3 regions of the Planococcus sp. S3-L1 genome follow, and region 2 is predicted to be linked to each of the others. Evidence: predicted binding sites of a transcription regulator. Region 2 holds the regulator's gene; each other region holds the start of a gene.
What was found. The regulator Rex, encoded in region 2, represses fermentation and respiration genes when NADH is low (regulators of the CRP and FNR family bind a similar motif). The targets are predictions, from matches to a motif close to TTGTGAAATATTTCACAA.
Positions count from the first base shown of each region.

Region 1: QMF37_RS09970 (cytochrome c oxidase subunit II) is a predicted target of Rex. The motif match lies at 1,824-1,841, and genes of this name have one in related genera.
Region 3: QMF37_RS01785 (AtpZ/AtpI family protein) is a predicted target of Rex. The motif match lies at 1,947-1,964, and genes of this name have one in related genera.

Region 1 is NZ_JASISN010000008.1:114,705-121,650, reverse strand. Features, by position in the region: gene QMF37_RS09990 (murein hydrolase activator EnvC family protein) at 1-63, opposite strand, end outside; gene QMF37_RS09985 (universal stress protein) at 431-895, opposite strand; gene QMF37_RS09980 (Crp/Fnr family transcriptional regulator) at 1,081-1,782, shown strand; gene QMF37_RS09970 (cytochrome c oxidase subunit II) at 2,080-2,553, shown strand; gene QMF37_RS09965 (b(o/a)3-type cytochrome-c oxidase subunit 1) at 2,550-4,202, shown strand; gene QMF37_RS09960 (methyltransferase family protein) at 4,433-4,990, shown strand; gene QMF37_RS09955 (organic hydroperoxide resistance protein) at 5,136-5,555, shown strand; gene QMF37_RS09950 (MarR family winged helix-turn-helix transcriptional regulator) at 5,579-6,016, shown strand; gene QMF37_RS09945 (glutathione peroxidase) at 6,056-6,532, shown strand; gene QMF37_RS09940 (GTP pyrophosphokinase) at 6,795-6,946, shown strand, end outside.
Region 2 is NZ_JASISN010000007.1:129,608-136,553, forward strand. Features, by position in the region: gene QMF37_RS09275 (CPBP family intramembrane glutamic endopeptidase) at 1-202, shown strand, start outside; gene tatC (twin-arginine translocase subunit TatC) at 220-990, opposite strand; gene QMF37_RS09285 (twin-arginine translocase TatA/TatE family subunit) at 1,003-1,197, opposite strand; gene QMF37_RS09290 (redox-sensing transcriptional repressor Rex) at 1,288-1,920, opposite strand; gene QMF37_RS09295 (ABC-F family ATP-binding cassette domain-containing protein) at 2,052-3,986, shown strand; gene tsaD (tRNA (adenosine(37)-N6)-threonylcarbamoyltransferase complex transferase subunit TsaD) at 4,364-5,383, opposite strand; gene rimI (ribosomal protein S18-alanine N-acetyltransferase) at 5,376-5,831, opposite strand; gene tsaB (tRNA (adenosine(37)-N6)-threonylcarbamoyltransferase complex dimerization subunit type 1 TsaB) at 5,828-6,523, opposite strand; gene tsaE (tRNA (adenosine(37)-N6)-threonylcarbamoyltransferase complex ATPase subunit type 1 TsaE) at 6,520-6,946, opposite strand, start outside.
Region 3 is NZ_JASISN010000001.1:359,921-366,866, forward strand. Features, by position in the region: gene upp (uracil phosphoribosyltransferase) at 1-245, shown strand, start outside; gene wecB (non-hydrolyzing UDP-N-acetylglucosamine 2-epimerase) at 265-1,383, shown strand; gene QMF37_RS01775 (hypothetical protein) at 1,365-1,550, opposite strand; gene QMF37_RS01780 (hypothetical protein) at 1,575-1,799, opposite strand; gene QMF37_RS01785 (AtpZ/AtpI family protein) at 2,116-2,337, shown strand; gene QMF37_RS01790 (ATP synthase subunit I) at 2,340-2,711, shown strand; gene atpB (F0F1 ATP synthase subunit A) at 2,739-3,449, shown strand; gene atpE (F0F1 ATP synthase subunit C) at 3,508-3,732, shown strand; gene atpF (F0F1 ATP synthase subunit B) at 3,893-4,414, shown strand; gene QMF37_RS01810 (F0F1 ATP synthase subunit delta) at 4,411-4,941, shown strand; gene atpA (F0F1 ATP synthase subunit alpha) at 4,969-6,477, shown strand; gene atpG (ATP synthase F1 subunit gamma) at 6,525-6,946, shown strand, end outside.

The DNA.
Region 1 (6,946 bases), on a different contig from region 2:
AAACATCGTTAAAGCCAACACAGCCGATAAAGCGATCGTTAGAAATTTAGATAATGTATTCAAGCTTTTGCTCCCCTTTCGTTGTCCGTGACTATCTATGAGTTGTTTTAAAAAATTTTACTTAATGAGAATTTTCCTGCCCAGTTGTTTCGTTCAGGAAAAATCCAGCAGACTTATTGTAACACCGCATAAACCTATTTATTATTACAGTTTCTTATCAATTTGAATTCGAACATGACAAAACATCACGAAATAATAGTAAATTGTCATTTAATAATGAAAAAACGTTCATATAGCTTACGTTTTTTGAAAATTATATTTTTTCTAATTAATTGAATGATTAATATGGAGGATGATTATGAGGGGGAGTTGTGGTAGAGAGTGACTAGTCAAAAAAACCTTCTCCCAAATTTATGGGAGAAGGCTGTTGTTAGTCGGTTGCTAATAAGTCGGTTTGTTCTCTTCGAACGATTAACACATCACATTTAGCTGTGCGAACGATTCTTTCAGAGACGCTGCCCATTATGAATCGCTCAGCGGCATTTAAGCCAGTTGCTCCACAAATAATAACGTCAGCATTTAGTTTGGGTGCTAATTCTTTTGGAATAACGATTTTAGGTACACCATATTCAATGATGACATTTACATTTTCAACACCAGCAGCTAATGCTTCTTCTTTGTACTTACCTAATAATTCTTCAGAAGTTTTTTTCGTCCGATCTGCAATGGTGCGATCGTAAGCTTCGATAGAACCGAACGATCGATTATCGATGATATGAACCAAGTGCAAAGTGGCGTTATTGCGCGTAGCTGCGGCTGCACCTTTTCTAAAAGCAAGTTCTGATTCCTCAGAGCCATCTACTGCTACTAAAATATTCGAATATTTTAACGTCATTTTGCGATTCCTCCTCGTCTCTATAGCTAGTGATTCGCTATAAGTTAAAGGAGTTCCTTCTTATTTGTCATAATCTTTCCATGATAGATGTCCAAATGGTGAAGTTCCGAATAAATAACAAGAGATTTATGATAAGATGAGTCAAACTGAACAGTTCGGAAAACAGCAGGAGAGGCTGGTGCGAGATGAAAAAAAGCAGTGAAAGCACGAAGTCGTTGACAGGAATAGAAGAATTGCTGTCTATCCGCCATCAAGTTAAAGAATTTAAAAAGGCTCATTACTTGTTTCGTGAAGGAGATAGGGTCGAAGGAATTTTTATTATTCGCTCTGGTAAAATTAGCATTGAAAAAGTGACGCCGAACGGTCGTGAACTTACGCTAAAAATTTGCGGTCCAGATCAGCTCGTCGGTGAAGTCACTATTTTTTCGGAAGCACCCACATATATGTTAGATGCTCGTGCAGTTGAAGAGACCGTATGCTTTCATATAGGGATGAAAGATTTAGAAGAGGCATTGCTACTGAATAGTCAGCTTGCGATGAATTTTATGAAATGGATGGGCATCGATCAGCAAAAAACCCAAACAAAGTTTCGTGATTTATTGCTTCATGGTAAAAAAGGAGCTTTGTATTCAACGTTAATCAGGCTATCCAATAGCTACGGAGTTGAAACAGAAAAAGGTATTTTGATTGATATGGTGCTGACAAATCAAGAGCTGGCTAATTTTTGTGGGATGACGAGAGAAGTAGTTAATCGTCTACTCGGAAATTTGAAAAAAAATGGAACACTGAGCTTGTCTGAAGGAAAAATTCTTCTTCATGATATGGAATATTTAAAAACAGAAACAAATTGTGAAAACTGTCCCATTTACCTATGCAAAATCGATTAGTGAAACGCCTGCCCATGTGGCAGGCTTTTTTTGTTGTGAATTTGTGAATTTGTTAAAAAAAGATGTGCAGTGTGAGAAATATCACAGTGTGAAACCTCAAGATAGCATAGTCTAAAAGTAATGATGATAGGAATAAGAGGTGAGGGAAAATGCGTCAAGAAAAGCAAGAGCCGGAGACGAACCTTAAAGGAACTTTCGCAAGTGTTCTTATCGTGGGAGTAATCATTGTGGTGATGTGGGTCGCTGTTTATTTGTTGTATGTAGCTCGTTAAGAAATGACGAAAGGAGTAGGTTAATATGCATTTGCATAAGTATGAAAAAATTTGGCTCGCGTTAGGGATCGCATCTCTAGTTGTATTTTTAAGCGTAGTAGGAGTGAGTGCATTTTCTCAGAATCACACACCTGCTGGAGGAATGGAAACCATTGATCCCAAAAAGGTAAATGAAACGGCACCGTTTGACAATCCGGGCGTTACTCAATTAGATGACGACACCTATCAAGCAACAATTGTGGCGATGGCCTTTGGATACACCGCACCGGAATTGAAAGTTCCAGTGGGCAAGGAAGTTATTTTTAAAGTGACCAGCACCGATGTAGTTCACAGTTTTACAATTGATAACACGAAAGTCAATATGATGGTCGTTCCAGGTCGCATTACGACAAAATCTTACACGTTTGAAAAGCCCGGTACGTATTTGATTCTTTGCAATGAATACTGTGGGACTGGTCACCATATGATGTATACAGAAATAGAGGTGTATGAAGAATGATTGCTTTGCAAGATCGCAAAATTGCTTTATGGAATATTGGTGTCGCGTATGCTGCCTTTTTAATCGGAACTTTATGTGGACTTCTTCAAGTATTTATCCGAAATGATGCACTTCAATTACCAGCGTGGTTAGATTATTATCAGATTTTAACGGCACATGGTGTTTTACTGGCACTTATTTATACGACATTTTTTATTTTTGGATTTTTTATTACAGGTATGAGTAAAAGCTTAGGCAGCTTTGGACCTAAAGTTCGCTTGTTTTCTTGGATTGGTTTTTGGGTGACGTTGCTTGGGACTGTTATGGCAACGGTCATGATCATTTCTGGACAAGCCTCCGTCATGTATACATTTTATGCACCTTTAAAAGCAAGCGGCTTTTTCTATGTCGGACTTGCGTTGGTCATTATTGGAACGTGGATTAGCAGTTTCGCATTGGTCGGTCATTACCGCGTATGGCGTAAAAATAACAAAGGTCAATTGAGTCCTTTGTTTGCCTTTATGACCATTACCACCATAATTATGTGGATCATCGCATGTCTAGGTGTTGTAGCGACTGTGCTTTTCCAATACATTCCGTGGGCGTTCGGGTGGACCGATACAATTGACGTCGAACTTAGCCGCTCTTTATTTTGGTATTTTGGTCATCCACTTGTCTATTTTTGGTTGCTACCAGCCTATATGGCTTGGTACGTAATTGTACCAAAACTACTAGGTGTAAAAGTATTCAGTGATTCTCTAGCACGGTTGTCTTTCGTTCTGTTTATCTTATTTTCAATTCCAGTTGGTTTTCATCATCAGTTGACAGAACCCGGTATCTCAAATTTTTGGAAATTCCTTCAGGTTGTTTTAACATTTATGGTCATCGTTCCGTCCTTGATGACGGCATTTTCGATGTTTGCAACGTTTGAAATTGCAGGTCGTAAAAACGGCGGCAAAGGTCTTTTCGGTTGGTTTACGAAATTGCCTTGGAAAGATATTCGCTTTACGTCTATTTTTATCGCCATGCTGTTCTTTATTCCCGGTGGAGCTGGCGGAATTATCAATGCAAGTTTCCAGTTAAACGAAGTGGTTCATAATACATTATGGATTGTTGGACATTTCCACATTACTGTAGGAACTCCGGTAGCGATGACATTTATGGGCGTAACATTTTGGCTGATTCCCTATTTAACGGGTCGTAAATTTACTAAATCTATGAAAGTTTTAGGACTGGTGCAAATTATCACGTGGTCTATCGGGATGCTATTAATGTCGACAGCGCAGCATCTATTAGGTCTTCTCGGAGCACCAAGAAGAACCGCTTACTCTAGTTATAACAATCATCCCTCTTCAGCAGAATGGTTCGATGGTATTTTAACCAATCATGTCACAATGGCAATTGGCGGCAGCATTTTATTTGTGTCGGCAATGATCTTGATTTACATCGTTGTCATGACGATGTTCCTTTCGCCAAAAGCTGTTGAAGCGAAAGATAGGGTTGAGTTTCCGATGGCTGAAAGTGATATGAGCAATACACCAAAATGGTTAGAAAATTGGTGGATTTGGATTGGGCTTGCTTTGGCACTCATTGTACTTGCCTATGCAATTCCATTAACACATATGATTCAACATGCACCGCCAGGCTCAGAAGGATTCAAAACGTGGTAGGAGTTGAAGAATAATGTTCACAATGGTTTTATCGTTAATGGTTGTGTTTATCGCATTTACTGCAATGTTAGTTGAAATCTCTTCTATAGAAGATTGAACAGGAGGCAGTCAAGAAATCAGTTTACGTGATTTCTTGACTGTCTTTTTAATTTTATGAGTAGTCGCAATTGTGTTGTGTGACAGCTTTCGATATATTGGAAAGAAAGAGACAGGAAGTTGGGGCTTATGCGATGACGATTTTGGAATGGCTGTTTACAGCAATAAGTGTGTTTTGGCTAAGTGAATTTCTAATTTTTCGCAATCGTGGGATTGGCCAAGGCGATTCGTTGGAAAAACGTACGTTTTTTTCGATTTTCGGCGTCTTGATCGCAACAATTCTAGTGGCTTTTGCATTGCAAGAACTGGCACTGTTTGAATCACTCGTAGTTGTCGGGCAATTAGTAGGTGTCATCTTACTTGCTGCGGGTGTGTTTTTACGGTTTTGGGGAATTTTACACTTGAAAACACAATTCACACGTTACGTTACAGTTCGAGAAGGCGATGAAATCGTCAGTACCGGGCCTTACCAGAAGCTACGGCATCCATTGTATACGGGTTTGTTGTTGATCACAATTGGCATGGCGCTTTTCTTTAGCAGTATGATTGCAGCCGTTGTGGGAGGAAGTGCCATGATTTGGGCATTACTTCAACGCATCAATTATGAAGAGGCGTTGCTAATTGAGAAATTTGGGTCTGATTATGAGCAGTGGATGAAGCAGCGCGCGCGATTGATTCCGTTTATTTACTAATCATAAGATCTGAGCAAAAGCTATTATTTTCTTCTGTGGAGAATAATAGCTTTTTATTGAAAGTGTGAGCATTTTCTTTTACATCGTACACGATATAATTTAATGTAGATCGTGTAAGATATAAATGGATGGAGGAACATATATAATGAAAACACTATTTGAAACAACAATGATTAATACAGGCGGAAGAGACGGAGCGGTTTATTCACCGGATAACATTTTTTATATGGACGTAGCAAAACCACAAGCTCTTGGCGGAAGCGCAACAACTGCGACAAATCCTGAGCAGCTTTTTGCGGCAGGCTATAGTGCATGCTTTAACAGTGCGTTGGAATTGGTACTAGAAGCCGACAAAGTGGACATAGAGAAAAGCGAAGTAACCGCGACTGTTGCGCTGATTGTGGATAAAGACAACGGCGGTGTGAAACTAGCTGTGAAACTAGTTGTTGATATCACTGGGATTAGTGAAGAGTTAAAGCGGACATATGTTGAAAAAGCACATCATACGTGCCCGTACTCAAAAGCGATTCAAGGATCTGTGGATGTGGAACTAAGCATTCTATAATAATTCATGTAGGTGAGAGAAGAATGGAAAAACAAACAAAACTGGATCAGCAATTATGCTTTGAAGTGTATAAAGCTTCCAGTAATTTTTCGAAAATGTATGCTAAAGCACTAGAGCCGTTCAACCTAACATTTACGCAGTATCTCGTGTTGCTTGTTCTATGGGATGAAGACAAACTGCTAACAAAAAATATCGGTGAGCGACTAGGACTTGGCACAGGAACGTTAAATCCTATTCTTAACCGGATGATTGAACGTGGTAGGCTAATTAAACAGCAGTCCGAAACGGATAAGCGTGCATTTATCATTTCGTTGACGGAAAAGGCCAAAAGCGAACAATTAGCGGTTGAACAAGCTGTCTTTGAGAAAGTCACTAGCTGCAATTTTATGGGGGTCAACGCAATAGCGTTGATGAAAAATTTAAAAGAGTTGAATGCCGCTTTCAAAACCATGGATTTGTAAGGAAAATGACTTGAATCACTAAATAAGGAGTGATGGCAGATGGATATTTACGATATTGCCGTACCGAAACCGAATGGTGAAGAATATCAGTTAAGTGAATACAAAGGAAAAGCGATGTTAATTGTTAACACCGCCACAAAATGTGGGCTGAAAGATCAGTTTGATGGCTTAGAAAAAATGTACGAAGATTATAAGGAGCAAGGATTAGTGGTTTTAGGCTTTCCGTCCAATCAATTTAAACAAGAAGAAGCCACTGGAGAAAAAGCGCAAGAAGCTTGTCGTATGACATATGGTGTTACTTTTCCTATGCATGACTTAGTAAAAGTGAACGGCGAAGACGCACATCCGCTTTTTAACTATTTGACTAGCAACACAAAAGGATTTTTGACAAGTGGTATCAAATGGAACTTCACGAAATTTCTAATTGACCAGAACGGTAACATCGTTTCACGATTTTCTCCAAAAGATACACCTGAATCGTTTGAAAAGGACATTCAGAAAGTACTTTCCAAGTAACCAGCAAAGAGCCATGCCCACTCGATTGGGCATGGCTTTTTTTGTATGTGAATATGACACGTTGTCACTTCTTGTTAGACATATGACATGCTGTCATGTTAAGCTTTACTTGTGAAAGTGACAAGGTGTCACTGGTGTGCGTTTGATTTAGAAATGTAAAAATAAAACTACTATTGTACGCTGAAAAATCAAAATTGAGCAGAGCAGGTTCATAGTTGAAGAAGGATAAAGTGGATGTTTGAAAATTGAAGGAGACAACAAAATGGAAGCCAGTATAAAAGACGACTTACGAAAAATGAAAGATTCTCAAAAAGAAATTATGAGATTTATGATGGGCTACAAGTTCGCATTAGATGAAATAAATACAAAAATTAATATCTTACAGCAGGAATTCCAATTTGTTCATGACTATAA
Region 2 (6,946 bases):
ATTTGCGTTGATCCATTTTGACTTTACGCACCTGTTGCTGTATTTCACGACCGGCTTGATTTTGGCATTTCTATACCAAAAAACGAAAAGCATCATCACACCGATCATTGCTCACATTTGTCTAAACGGCTATGTAATGCTTATTCAGCTCAATATGGATAAAATTTTAGAATTCCAAAAACAAATGGAAAATCTGCAGTAAAAAAAGCCTTCCCCGATTTACTTCGGTGGAAGGCTTTCTTGTTGTTCTTTAATCGCTTGCTGCTGCTCAGCTTTTAAGAATTTACGATAACCCACTTTGGCAATGAGCACACTAAATTCATACAGTATGATTAGCGGCAATGTCACAATCATATGCGAGACGATGTCTGGTGGCGTAATAAACGCGGCAATAATGACTAACCCAAGATAAGAATACTTTCGGTATTTTGTCATGAGCATCGGCGTAATAATCCCGAGCCTTGTTAAAAACAACATCACTACCGGCAACTGGAATATTAAGCCAAACGGCAACGTAATTTGAAACAAGAATTGAAAATATTCATTGATACCGATCGTTTCTTGAATATCCATGTTATCAGAAATACTCAGCATAAATCCAATGACATAAGGGAATAGGATGAGATACGCAAAAGCGATTCCCCCTAGAAACAGCAGCACGGAAAATGGAATATAACTTAACGTCGCTCTCCGCTCTTTATCGAGAAGTCCAGGACTGATAAACGCCCAAAACTGGTACATAATCAGTGGCGAAGTGATAATCAAGGCTAAGATCATCGTCACTTGCATAAAAATCTTCAATGGATCTGTAATTTTGAAAGCATTCAAGGTAAGATTTTTAGCTTCCTCTGTATACTGCAAATACTGGATTAGCGGCTGGGCAAGAAAAAAACTGATAATAAGCGCTAATACAAAGAAAACGACTAGAATGGTCAGTCGTTTTCTGAGTTCTCCTATATGTTCAATTAACGTCATGTCTTTTTCAATCATCGGACAAACATCCTATCGTATTTCCTTTTGCTCGTCTTTCTTCTTCAACTCTACTTTATCGTCGTCATCGTCTACAAGTCCTTTTGTAGCATTTTTAAACTCACGCAAAGACGAACCAAACGCTTTTCCAAGTTCCGGTAACTTTTTCGGACCGAAAACAAGTAAAGCAACAACACCGATAATGATGATACTCATTGGACCTGGCATACGTTGCACCTCCTGTATTATGGCTCTATTTTACATCATTCGAACCGGTTTGGCTATTTCGAAAGAGCCTAGAAATGTGAAGTTTTTAAGTCATTGTTGCTTGATTTGGTAAATCAATGTCTGCAATTCCACTGACAAATCGATGGTTTGGACACGGATATGATCAGGCACTGAAATTCGTACCGGTGTAAAGTTCAAAATCCCTTTAATATCAGTCTTTGCCAAGCGATCTGTTACTTCTTGTGCCGACCTTGACGGTACCGTCAAGATGACTAGCTCCACGCCGTACTCTTTGATTTTCTCTTCAATCTTGTCCGGGTGATACGTATCAATATCGTTAATTTTTTCGCCTTCTAACGGGCTGTTCGAATCGAACGCCACAATGATTTTCGTATTGTGGTTGCGATGGAAATTATATTTTAGAAATGCACCGCCTAGTCCTCCAACACCGATTAAGGCTACATTAGTAGCTTCGTCTTGATCTAGTGTCTTACGGAAAAACAGCAACAGCTCTTGAACGTCATAGCCATAGCCTTTTTTGCCAAGCGCACCCAAATGGGAAAAATCGCGTCGAATGGTAGCAGAATCGATTTTCATCGCTTCGCTTAATTCTTGCGAGGAAATCCGTTTTTGACCGGCATTCGCAAAATTTTGAAGGAAACGGTAATACAGCGGCAGCCTTTTGGTTGTGGCTTGCGGAATTTTAGATGTCTCGTGTAACATACCTTTCGCATCCTCCTGAGGTGTTGTCAAATCGTTTTCATCTTACAGTAGGACCCTTGATATGTAAAGGCTTGTGCAATTGCGAACAACTGCCCTATCAGCTACACTTAAAGAGAATAGAGGTGACCTACATGATTGTTTTACAAGTAAACCAAGTCCATAAATCATTTGGCGCAGAAGAGATTCTCTCAGGCGTTAAATTAGAAGTACAACACCGTGACCGCGTGGCATTAGTAGGCCGCAACGGTGCAGGAAAATCGACTTTATTGAAAATAATAGCGGGTGAAATATCGTACGATAGTGGCGACATTAGCATGCCGAAGGATTTAACGATTGGCTATTTAGAGCAACAGACCAATTTAGAATCCGACGCCACTGTTTGGGATGAAATGATGACGATTTTTCATCATTTCCGTGAACAAGAAGCCACACTTCGCCGTCTTGAAGGACAAATGGCCAATCCTGATGTCTACAACAACGCAACAGAAAACGATAAAGTCATGAAAGAATACGACCTGTTGCAACATGACTTCAAGGATGCGGGTGGCTATCAATACGAGTCCGATACACGAGCGATTCTCCACGGCATGAAATTTTATCAAGATGACTTTGACAAGAAAATAACCTCTTTATCCGGTGGCCAAAAAACCCGATTGATGTTAGCCAAGCATTTACTCAGTAAGCCACAACTGCTCATTCTCGATGAGCCGACCAACCACTTGGATATCGAAACCTTGAGCTGGTTGGAAAATTACTTGAAAAACTATCCGGGTGCGTTATTAATTGTTTCTCATGATCGTTATTTCCTTGACCAAGTCGTGACGCTCGTTTACGAAGTTTCCCGCCACCGTGTTAAAAAGTATACCGGCAACTACAGCCGTTACTTAGACGAAAAAGCAAAGCAATACGAACTGGACCAAAAGCAATTTGAAAAACAACAAGGCGAAAAAGCTAAGCTAGAAGATTACGTCCAGCGCAATTTGGCACGCGCTTCTACAACCAAAATGGCGCAAAGCCGTAGAAAAACTTTGCAAAAAACCGACTGGATGGAAGCTCCTAACGGCAATGAAAAATCAGCTAGTTTCGGCTTTACCATTAGTAAACAAAGCGGCAACGACGTTTTAAACGTTCAATCGCTAGAAATTGGCTATGGCGACAAACCCGTTTCTCGTGATATTTCATTAAAGTTATACCGACAAGAAAGTCTAGCTCTCGTTGGGCCAAACGGTGTTGGCAAATCGACTTTGTTGAAAACCATTATGAAAGAACTAAACCAGCTCGATGGTAATATCCATTATGGCGCCGGCATTCAGTTTGGTTATTACGACCAAGAGCAAGCCAATTTAAAAGGCAACAAGCTCGTACTAAACGAATTATGGGATGATTATCCGCTTATTAACGAAAAGGACATACGCGGCATCCTTGGACGTTTCCTGTTTACCGGTGACGATGTGCTAAAGCCCGTTTCAACATTGTCGGGTGGCGAAAAAGCCCGCGTTGCACTCGCCAAGTTGATGATGCAAAAAGCCAACGTGTTACTTCTCGATGAACCAACTAACCACTTGGACCTGGACAGTAAAGAAGTGCTGGAGAATGCTTTATTGGATTATCCGGGCACCTTGCTTTTTGTATCGCATGACCGCTATTTCATGAATCGCATCGCGTCGAAAGTGATTGAACTTACGCAAGATGGCACGTCTGAATACTTGGGCGACTATGATTATTACGTAGAGAAAAAATTAGAAATTGCTGAACTAAAAGCACTCGATGAAGCCGGTTCAGTTACCGAAGCAAAAACGATCACTACAGCCTCTACTTCGCAAATCGATAAAGAAGCTAAAAAACTGGAACGTCAGCTTGTTCGGCAATCCGATGAAGTTGAAAAATCGATGGAACAACTAGATTTGCAAATCACTGAAATTGAAGAGCAACTTTGCCAGCCTGAAATTTTCCAAGATCACGAGCGAGTATTGCCGCTTCAAAATCAATTAGAAGAACTAAAAGCAAACCATGAAGAAACGATGACCCAATGGCTCGAACTTCAGGAAAAAATTGAAAATATTTGATTTTGACCGGCTATCTATTAGCCGGTTTTTATATTACTAGATATAGGTCAATAGGGTTTCATCAAATATTTGTTTCCACAGATTTTTCCACATTCTTCAGCTTGTCTTACCAACTGTCAACAGACTTATGCACATTATCCACAGGTAAAATAAATATTGTACACATAGTTTTCCACTTCAAACCACACAATATATAGAATAACCTCCTTTTATCCTCTAGTTATAAACAGTTTATTCACAAATTGTGCATAAGTACAAATGTTCTCTATTGACAGAACAATAGAGGCCTTTTGTATGATCGTCAGAATTTTCGTAAAAAAAAGCAAGTAATTTCACATATTTCAGTGTACCTGAAATGATGAAATTACTTGCTTTTATTAAATCCATGAGGTTAAAGACATACCCGGTCGACCGTTCATGGCCATTGTGCCAAACAATCCTTTTTCGTACATAATAGTTCCTGCTGCTGCAATCATCGCTGCATTATCGGTACATAAAGGCAATGAAGGAATATAGAACGGAATACCTTTTTCCTTAAATGTTGTTTCCAACGAATGCCGCAATCCTTTATTCGCAGCAACTCCACCTGCAGCAATTACTTGGCGAACTTTGTACTCTTTAGCTGCACGGACTGTTTTCCCGGTCACCACTTCCACTACACTGTTTTGGAAACCAGCGGCTACATGCTCAGGAGCTACTTTTTCTCCACGCTGCGCGGCATTGTGCATATAGTTTAGCACCGACGATTTCAATCCACTAAAGCTAAAATCATAAGAGCCTTCTTCTAGCCAAATTCGAGGAAACGTAATAGCTTCGTCACTAGCATGCGCCAATCGGTCAATATGTGGACCTCCTGGATAAGGTAGATCCAATGTCCGCGCTACTTTATCATAAGCTTCTCCTGCTGCATCATCGCGCGTTTCTCCAATAACCGTGAAGTCTCCGTGCTCCTTCATGTAGATCAGTTCTGTGTGTCCCCCTGAAATAACGAGTGCTAAAAGAGGAAACTCCATTTCTTGCTCCAAACGATTCGCATAAATGTGACCCGCAATATGATGAACTCCGATTAAAGGCAGTTGATGCGCAAAGGCAAAAGCTTTTGCTGCATTCACACCAATTAATAAGGCACCGACGAGTCCAGGTCCTTCTGTTACAGCTACTGCATCCAACTCATTCGGCTCCATGCCTGCTAGTTGCAACGCCTCTTCAATCACCAAGGTGATTTGTTCCACATGATGCCTTGAAGCGATTTCCGGCACCACCCCGCCAAAACGTTTATGGCTCTCGATTTGTGAAGCCACCACATTGGAGATGATTTCAGTGCCATTTTTGACAATGGACGCTGCGGTTTCATCACAACTTGTTTCAATTCCCAATATATAAATATCTTTATTCATTAAAGTTCACCCACATGACTATAGCATCTTCGTAATTGTCCGTATAATAGCGTTTACGAATGCCACCATTTTTAAACCCTAGTTTTCGGTAAAGATTTTGAGCAACCGTATTGCTGACACGAGCTTCAAGTGTCATAAGAACAGCCCCCTGCTCTTTTGCTGTATCAATGGCAGCTTGCATCAATCCCCCACCCAATTTTTTACCGCGCTGATCGGGATGAATCGCAATGTTTGTGACGTGTGCCTCATCCATCACTAACCACATTCCACAATATCCAACGATGCCTACTTGTGTTTCAGCAATCACGTAATAGGCATGTTCATTCGTCACCATTTCATGATAAAAAGCATCTTTCGTCCAAGGCAATGTAAAAGATAAAACTTCTATCTCATAAACCGCATCAAGATCTTCAAGTGTCATTTTTCGAAAACTGACTGTTTCGTTCATAACACTTTACCTTCTTGCGCTTTATTGTAAGTTGCTTCGGCTTCCGTAATTCGGCGGTATTCAGGAACAGCATGATGAACATCACTTTGCGTTGATTTCCGGGCCAGCATAATCAGATTTGTTGCACGCGGCAACCTATTCTGAATTCTGCTAAAGTGTGCTCCCTCGCCAAATATCTCCATGATTAGCGCTTCGTGCAACGCTGCATCAATTCCAGTAAACAGTACCGGACGATTGAGTTCCTTTGTTTTCAGTAGAAACTCTTTCACATCACTATGTTGATCAGCAAGCACTGACTCTAAACCACTACCTTCATACAAACCAATAAAAGCTGTGCCACGGCGGGCATCCATAATCGGACAAACAAGTCCGTCAAACCCTTGTTCATTCGCCGCAAGCACTTGTAAGCTAGAAACTAGATGGAGCGGAATTTTCAGTGACCATGCCAAGGTTTTCGCAATGGTCAGGCCGATGCGCACGCCTGTATAAGACCCAGGACCTTCTGCTACAGCAATATGCGTCAGGTCAGTAGGCAATACTTTTGCTTTTTTCATCATTTCTTCTATCGCCGGCATAGCCGTCAACGAGTGATTGATTTTTAAGTTTGCTGTTTCTTCTATTAAGACTGTGTTATCTTCAATCAGCGCAATGGCTAATGGAGAGTTCGAAGTATCGATTCCAAGATAGATCATAGGTTTAGCTCCTTGCACAGATTTTCATAGCGCTTCCCAATCGGCTTGAGGATTATCTCGCGTCCTTGTTCAGACTGCCGATTAATCGTAATTTCCAGACGTTCTTTTGGCAAGTAGTCTTCTATAAAGATTGCCCATTCTATTACAGATACTGCTTCGCTACTAAAAAATTCATCGAATCCAATGTCTTCCTCGCTATTCTCAAGACGATAGACATCGAAATGATTCAAATCCAGTCGACCTGAGTACTGTTTCAAAATCGTAAAGGTCGGACTGTTTACCATCCGTTGAATACCAAGTCCTTTGGCTAAGCCTTTGGTGAAAGTTGTTTTACCTGCCCCTAAGCCACCCGCTAATGTTAGAAGGTCTCCAGGTTCCAATTTGCTTGCTAGAGTGGCCGCAAAAACCTCAGTTTCCTCGGGC
Region 3 (6,946 bases), on a different contig from region 2:
TAGTTGATCCAATGCTTGCTACAGGCGGATCAGCAATCGAAGCAGTCAACTCTATGAAAAAACGTGGAGCCACAAAAATCCGTTTCATGTGCATCATCGCAGCTCCTGAAGGTGTAGAAGCTTTGCAAAAAGCTCATCCGGATGTGGATATCTACATCGCAGCGCTTGATGAGAAATTGAACGAAAAAGGATACATCGTACCAGGTCTTGGAGATGCTGGCGACCGATTATTCGGAACAAAATAAGAGAGCGAGGTATATCAGCTTGACGAAAAAATGGAAAGTAATGACGATATTTGGTACGCGGCCTGAAGCCATTAAAATGGCACCGCTTGTGTTAGAACTGCAAAAACATCCGGACACCATTGAGCCATTAGTAACGGTGACGGCGCAGCACAGAGAAATGCTGGACCAGGTTCTGGAGACATTCGGTATCACGCCTGATTTCGACTTGAACATTATGAAAGATCGTCAAACATTGACTGATGTGACAATGCGCGCGATGCAAGGGCTTGACGAAGTTATGAAAAAAGCAAAACCAGATATCGTGCTGGTTCATGGCGATACGACAACAACTTTCGCCGCTAGTCTTGCCGCATTTTATAACCAAGTTGCCATTGGACATGTAGAAGCGGGTTTGCGTACGCACAATAAATACTCGCCATATCCTGAAGAAATGAACCGTCAATTGACGGGAGTCATGGCAGACATTCATTTTTCACCAACTGAAAAATCTGCTCAAAATCTGCTTGCTGAAAACAAAAAAGAAGAAACCATTTATATTACAGGAAATACAGCGATTGATGCACTTCAAACAACGGTGCGTGAAACGTATTCGCATCCAATTTTGGAGAAAATCGGTACGGATCGTATGATTCTTTTGACGGCACATCGTCGTGAAAATTTAGGCCAACCGATGCGCAATATGTTCCGCGCCATCAAACGTTTGATCGAAGAGCATGACGATATTCAAGTAGTTTACCCGGTGCATATGAATCCGGCAGTACGTGAAGTAGCAGATGAGGTATTGGGTCGCGATCCGCGTATCCATTTGATCGAGCCGTTAGAAGTTTTGGATTTCCACAACTTTGCAGCACGTTCGTTCTTTATCCTGACTGACTCTGGTGGCATTCAAGAAGAGGCACCCTCATTAGGTAAGCCGGTATTGGTCCTTCGTGATACGACTGAACGCCCTGAAGGTATTAGTGCGGGAACGCTTAAGCTTGCGGGAACGGACGAAGAAACAATTTACGGAATGGCCAAAGAATTGCTGACGGATGAAGCGGCTTATAAAGCAATGTCGCAAGCATCTAATCCATACGGAGACGGTAAAGCATCTGCTCGGATTGTAGAAGCATTGCACACTTATTTCTCGAAGTTGTAAAAGAGTGAATCGCCGATTCCACTTTTCGTGTTGTCTAGTTGCAAGTGCCCAGCTCTTCGGGATGTAAGCCACTCTAGCTGTGCGGCAAAGAACGCCGCTTCGCCAGATTGTCTTACACCTGTCAGAGCTAAACAGGCACTTTCACTTTTCGTGTTGTCCAGTTGCATCGGCTAGCTCCTCGGGGTCTTAAGTCAGCCTGGCTGTGTGGCTGAAAAAACGCCACTTCGCCATTCTGCCTTAAGCCTGTCGGAGCTAAAATAGCCGATTCCACTTTTCGTGTTGTCTAGTTGCAAGTGCCCAGCTCTTCGGGATGTAAGCCACTCTAGCTGTGCGGCAAAGAACGCCGCTTCGCTAGATTGTCTTACACCTGTCAGAGCTAAACAGGCACTTTCACTTTTCTTGTTGTCTAGTTGCATCGGCTAGCTCCTCGGGGTCTTAAGTCAGCCTGGCTGTGTGGCTGAAAAACGCCACTTCGCCATTCTGCCTTAAGCCTGTCGGAGCTAAAATAGCCGATTCTACTTTTCTTGTTAAAGTTTGTCGACAATATGTCAGAGGGAAATCGCTTGTGAAGTTTTTCACTTCTACTAATTGACATGATTTTACCCCTAATGTATGCTTACAAAGGGTATGCATGAGAAGGTTTTCTTACATAGAATATGTAATTTGGAAGCCTGATGCGACTACTCTTTTTGAGGGTGTAATGTCAAATCAACGAAGTTCGAGGGGGTTGTCATGCGCCCAACAAAAAGGCCCTTGCAAGCGATGGCAATTTACAGCGCCATCCTCTCACAACTTGTCGGGTCCGTACTCATCGGGGTGTTTACAGGTATGTGGCTCGATGAAAGGATCGGAACCGCCCCGTTTTTCATGATCATCTGCCTATTCATAGGCATTACTGCCGGTGTTTGGGCAATGCTTCAGACTGTCCGCAAATTCGAATCAGGAGACAAGTGAAAATGGATGGACTTAGGGAGATATATACAAGGCTGAAAAAGATGATCCTTTTCATCTTAGCGTTCTACGTTATTGGTTGGGGGTTTACCTCTTATCAAGAAGTGTTCGCAGGTCTCATCATCGGAACTTTGTTCGGCATTTACAACATGTGGATTCTCGTTCGTCGGATGGAGAAATTCGACCGAGCGGTGGCTGAAGGCTCGAAAGTTCGTTCGCTTGGAACGGCATTACGGTTTGCATCAGGTGTTGCAGCTGTGGCGATTGCCATTTTATTCGCAGAGCACATTCACTTGGTCAGTACAGTAATTGGGTTGATGGTCCCTTATGCTCTGTTATTAACAGAGCGGATTGTTTATCACGTGAAACACCATTAAGAATGTGGAAAGAGAGGTGAAACTATCGTGGAACATGGCGCTCCTATGCTCAAGGTGTTCGGGATCTGGTTCAACCTATCGAACGTTATGATGCTACTTGTAGCCGCTCTTATCGTCTTCCTAATTGCTTTTGTCGCTACACGGAATTTGCAACTTAAACCGACGGGTATGCAAAACTTCATGGAATGGATCATGGATTTCGTGAAAGGGATAATCAAAAGCAATATGGATTGGAAAGATGGTGGCCGATTCCATGTTCTTGGAATCACCCTGATTATGTTCATTTTTGTGTCGAACATGTTGGGACTTCCATTTGCAATAGTTGTCAACGGAGATCTGTGGTGGAAATCACCAACAGCTGATCCGACGGTAGCAATGACACTAGCCGCAACGGTACTAGTTTTGAGCCATTTTTATGGGATCAAGCTAAAAGGACTAAAAGGATATGGCGGAAGCTATCTTAAGCCCATGCCATTCCTATTTCCTTTAAAGATTATTGAGGAATTCGCAAATACGCTGACACTCGGTCTGCGTCTTTACGGTAACATCTATGCGGGGGAAATCTTGTTAACTTTGTTAGCAGGCCTCGCATCAGCAAGTGCTTTCGGATTTGCAACAGCTATTTTACCAATGATGGCGTGGCAAGGGTTCTCGATCTTTATCGGGGCAATCCAATCATTTATTTTCGTTATGTTGACGATGGTCTATTTATCGCATAAAGTTGCCGACGACCATTGAGTATAAACTGCTCATCGAGCAAACAAAAAAACAACTATCCTGAGGAGGACACATTACAATGACAGGTTCATTAGGTTTATTAGCAGCAGCAATCGCAGTAGGTTTAGCAGCACTAGGCGCGGGTATCGGTAACGGTCTTATCGTTTCAAAAACAGTTGAAGGTATCGCTCGCCAGCCAGAAGCTCGTGGCGTATTACAAACAACTATGTTCATCGGTGTTGCATTGGTTGAGGCATTGCCAATCATCGCTGTAGTTATCGCGTTCATCGTTATGAACCAATAGTATTTTTATACAAAAAGTTAAATGGTGGGGATGCTTCGACATGGTTTTCGCCATTTAAACTTGTATGAACTAGTATTTTTCAGAAACACAACTTACGAAAATAAAAGATCTTACTATAGAAGAAATTGCATTTTAGGCTCTTGAAGGGAGTGAAACAATCGTGTTTTTTGATCACCTCGTACTCGGTGCAACCGGGGAGTTTTTGAATATTGGAGACATTCTCGCTACACTTGTGATCTTCATTTTACTAATGTTGCTATTGAAGAAGTTCGCATGGGGTCCTTTGATGGGCATAATGCAGCAACGTGAAGATTTGATCAAGAGTGAGATCGAAACTGCTGAAAACAGCCGTCTAGAATCACACAAATTGCTTGAAGAGCAGCGCAGCCTTCTTAAAGATGCGCGTACACAAGCACAAGAAATCGTTGAAAACGCTAAAAAGCAAGGCGAAGTTTCGCGTGAGGAAATCATTACAACTGCACGTGCTGAATCTGCTCGCATGAAAGATGCTGCAGTTCAGGAAATTGCTAACGAAAGAGATAAAGCGATTTCAGCTGTTCGTGAAGAAGTTGTGGCATTGTCACTACTTGCTGCTACGAAAGTGCTTGAAAAAGAAATCTCTGAGGAAGACAACCGTCAGTTGATTAATGAAACGATTGCGAAGGCAGGCGAAGTTCAGTGAGTCAAGTTGCAGAACGCTACGCTTTAGCATTGTTCCAAGTCGCTCAAAAGCATGAATCGTCTTTGGCAATTGAACATGATTTACGTGAAGTGAAAAAAGTCTTTGAAATGACTCCTGAACTTTACAATTTGATTGTTTCTCCAAAACTTTCAGCTGATAAAAGAACAAACTTAATCAATGAAGTGTTTCATGAGGCAAATCCGTTTGTCGTTAACACACTTCAATTGATGGCAGAACGCAAACGTCTGAACGAAGTTGGCTCATTGGCTGATGAGTTTATTGCTTTATCTAATCATGCACAAGGAATCGAAGATGCAGAAGTATATTCTACACGTCCATTGACTGAAGAAGAACGTGCATCGATTTCTTCTGTATTCGCTAAAAAAATTGGTAAACAATCTTTGCGAATTGAAAATATTATCGACCCATCGTTGATCGGTGGATTACGTATTCAAATCGGTAACCGTATTTATGACAGCAGCGTGAGCACGAAACTGGCACGTTTGCAACGTCAACTAATCGGTTAATTATGAAATTATGAGAGGGTGACATACATGAGCATCAAAGCTGAAGAAATCAGCGGTCTGATTAAACAACAGATTGAAAATTATCAATCAGAGATGAAAGTTGACGACGTTGGTACAGTAATTACCATTGGTGATGGTATCGCGCGCGCTCATGGCCTCGACAATGTCATGGCTGGAGAACTTGTAGAGTTCTCAACTGGTGCTATTGGTATGGCGCAAAACTTGGAAGCCAACAACGTTGGTATTATTATCCTTGGCCCTTACACAGACATCAAAGAAGGCGATGAAGTACGTCGAACTGGCCGTATTATGGAAGTACCGGTAGGACACGAACTTATCGGACGTGTAGTAAATCCACTTGGACAACCTGTTGACGGTCTTGGACCAATCAACACAACAAAATCTCGTCCAATTGAAAGTCCTGCACAAGGTGTAATGGCCCGTAAATCGGTTCATGAGCCACTTCAAACAGGTATTAAAGCGATTGATGCACTTGTGCCAATCGGTCGTGGACAGCGTGAGTTGATCATCGGTGACCGTCAGACAGGTAAAACTTCTGTAGCGATCGATACGATTTTAAACCAAGCTGACCAAGATATGATTTGTATCTACGTGGCAATCGGACAAAAAGAATCTACTGTACGTAACGTAGTAGAAACTTTCCGTAAAAATGGAGCATTAGATTACACAATCGTTGTAACAGCTTCAGCTTCACAACCAGCTCCATTATTGTACTTGGCGCCTTATGCAGGTATTACAATGGCAGAAGAATTCATGTTTGAAGGCAAACACGTGTTAATCGTCTATGATGATTTAACAAAACAAGCATCTGCTTACCGTGAACTTTCACTACTACTTCGTCGTCCACCAGGCCGTGAAGCTTACCCAGGTGACGTTTTCTACTTGCACTCACGTTTACTAGAACGTGCTGCAAAATTAAACGAAACTCTTGGTTCAGGTTCTATCACAGCATTGCCGTTCGTTGAAACGCAAGCTGGCGATATTGCTGCATATATTCCAACAAACGTTATCTCGATTACAGATGGTCAGATTTTCCTTCAGTCGGATCTATTCTTCTCGGGTGTACGCCCAGCGATCAATGCGGGTCTTTCTGTATCACGTGTTGGTGGTTCAGCTCAGATCAAAGCAATGAAAAAAGTTGCGGGTACATTACGTCTTGACTTGGCTGCTTTCCGTGAACTTGAGTCATTCTCACAGTTTGGTTCAGATCTTGATGCTGCAACTGCTGCGAAACTTGAGCGTGGGAAACGTACAGTTGAAGTCTTGAAGCAAGACTTGAACAATCCAATCAAAGTTGAAAAACAAGTTGTTATTTTCTACGCGTTAACTCGTGGATTCCTTGACGATATCGCGATCAACGACATTTCTCGCTTTGAAGCTGAATTGACAAGCTGGTTAGATCTAAACCACACAGAAATTTTGGATACTATTCGCACAACTCAAGGATTACCAGCTGATGACGCATTTGCTGCAGCGATTAACGAATTCAAACGCACATTTGCAAAATCTGAGTAATATCGAGTTCGAATAAGAAGAAAAAATAATAAGGTGGTGAAATACCAGTGGCATCATTACGCGATATAAAAAACCGAATTACGTCAACGAAGAAAACAAGTCAAATCACAAGAGCCATGCAAATGGTTTCTGCATCTAAACTAAGCCGTGCGGAAGTAAACGCGAAAGCGTTCGTTCCATACATGCACAAAATTCAGGATGTTGTCGCATCTATCGCAGCTGGATCTTCAGATACTAGCAACCCGATGATGATTGCTCGCCCTGTAAAGAAAACCGCTTATTTAGTGATTACATCAGATCGTGGGCTAGTAGGTGGATATAACAGTAATATTCTTCGTACTGTTATGGCTAAAATCCGCGAACGCCATACATCTAATGACGACTTTGTAATCCTCAGCGTTGGCCGGAAAGGAAAGGAATTCTTTGCGAAGCAAGGAATGACGATTCTTGAGAGTGCAATCGCACTTCC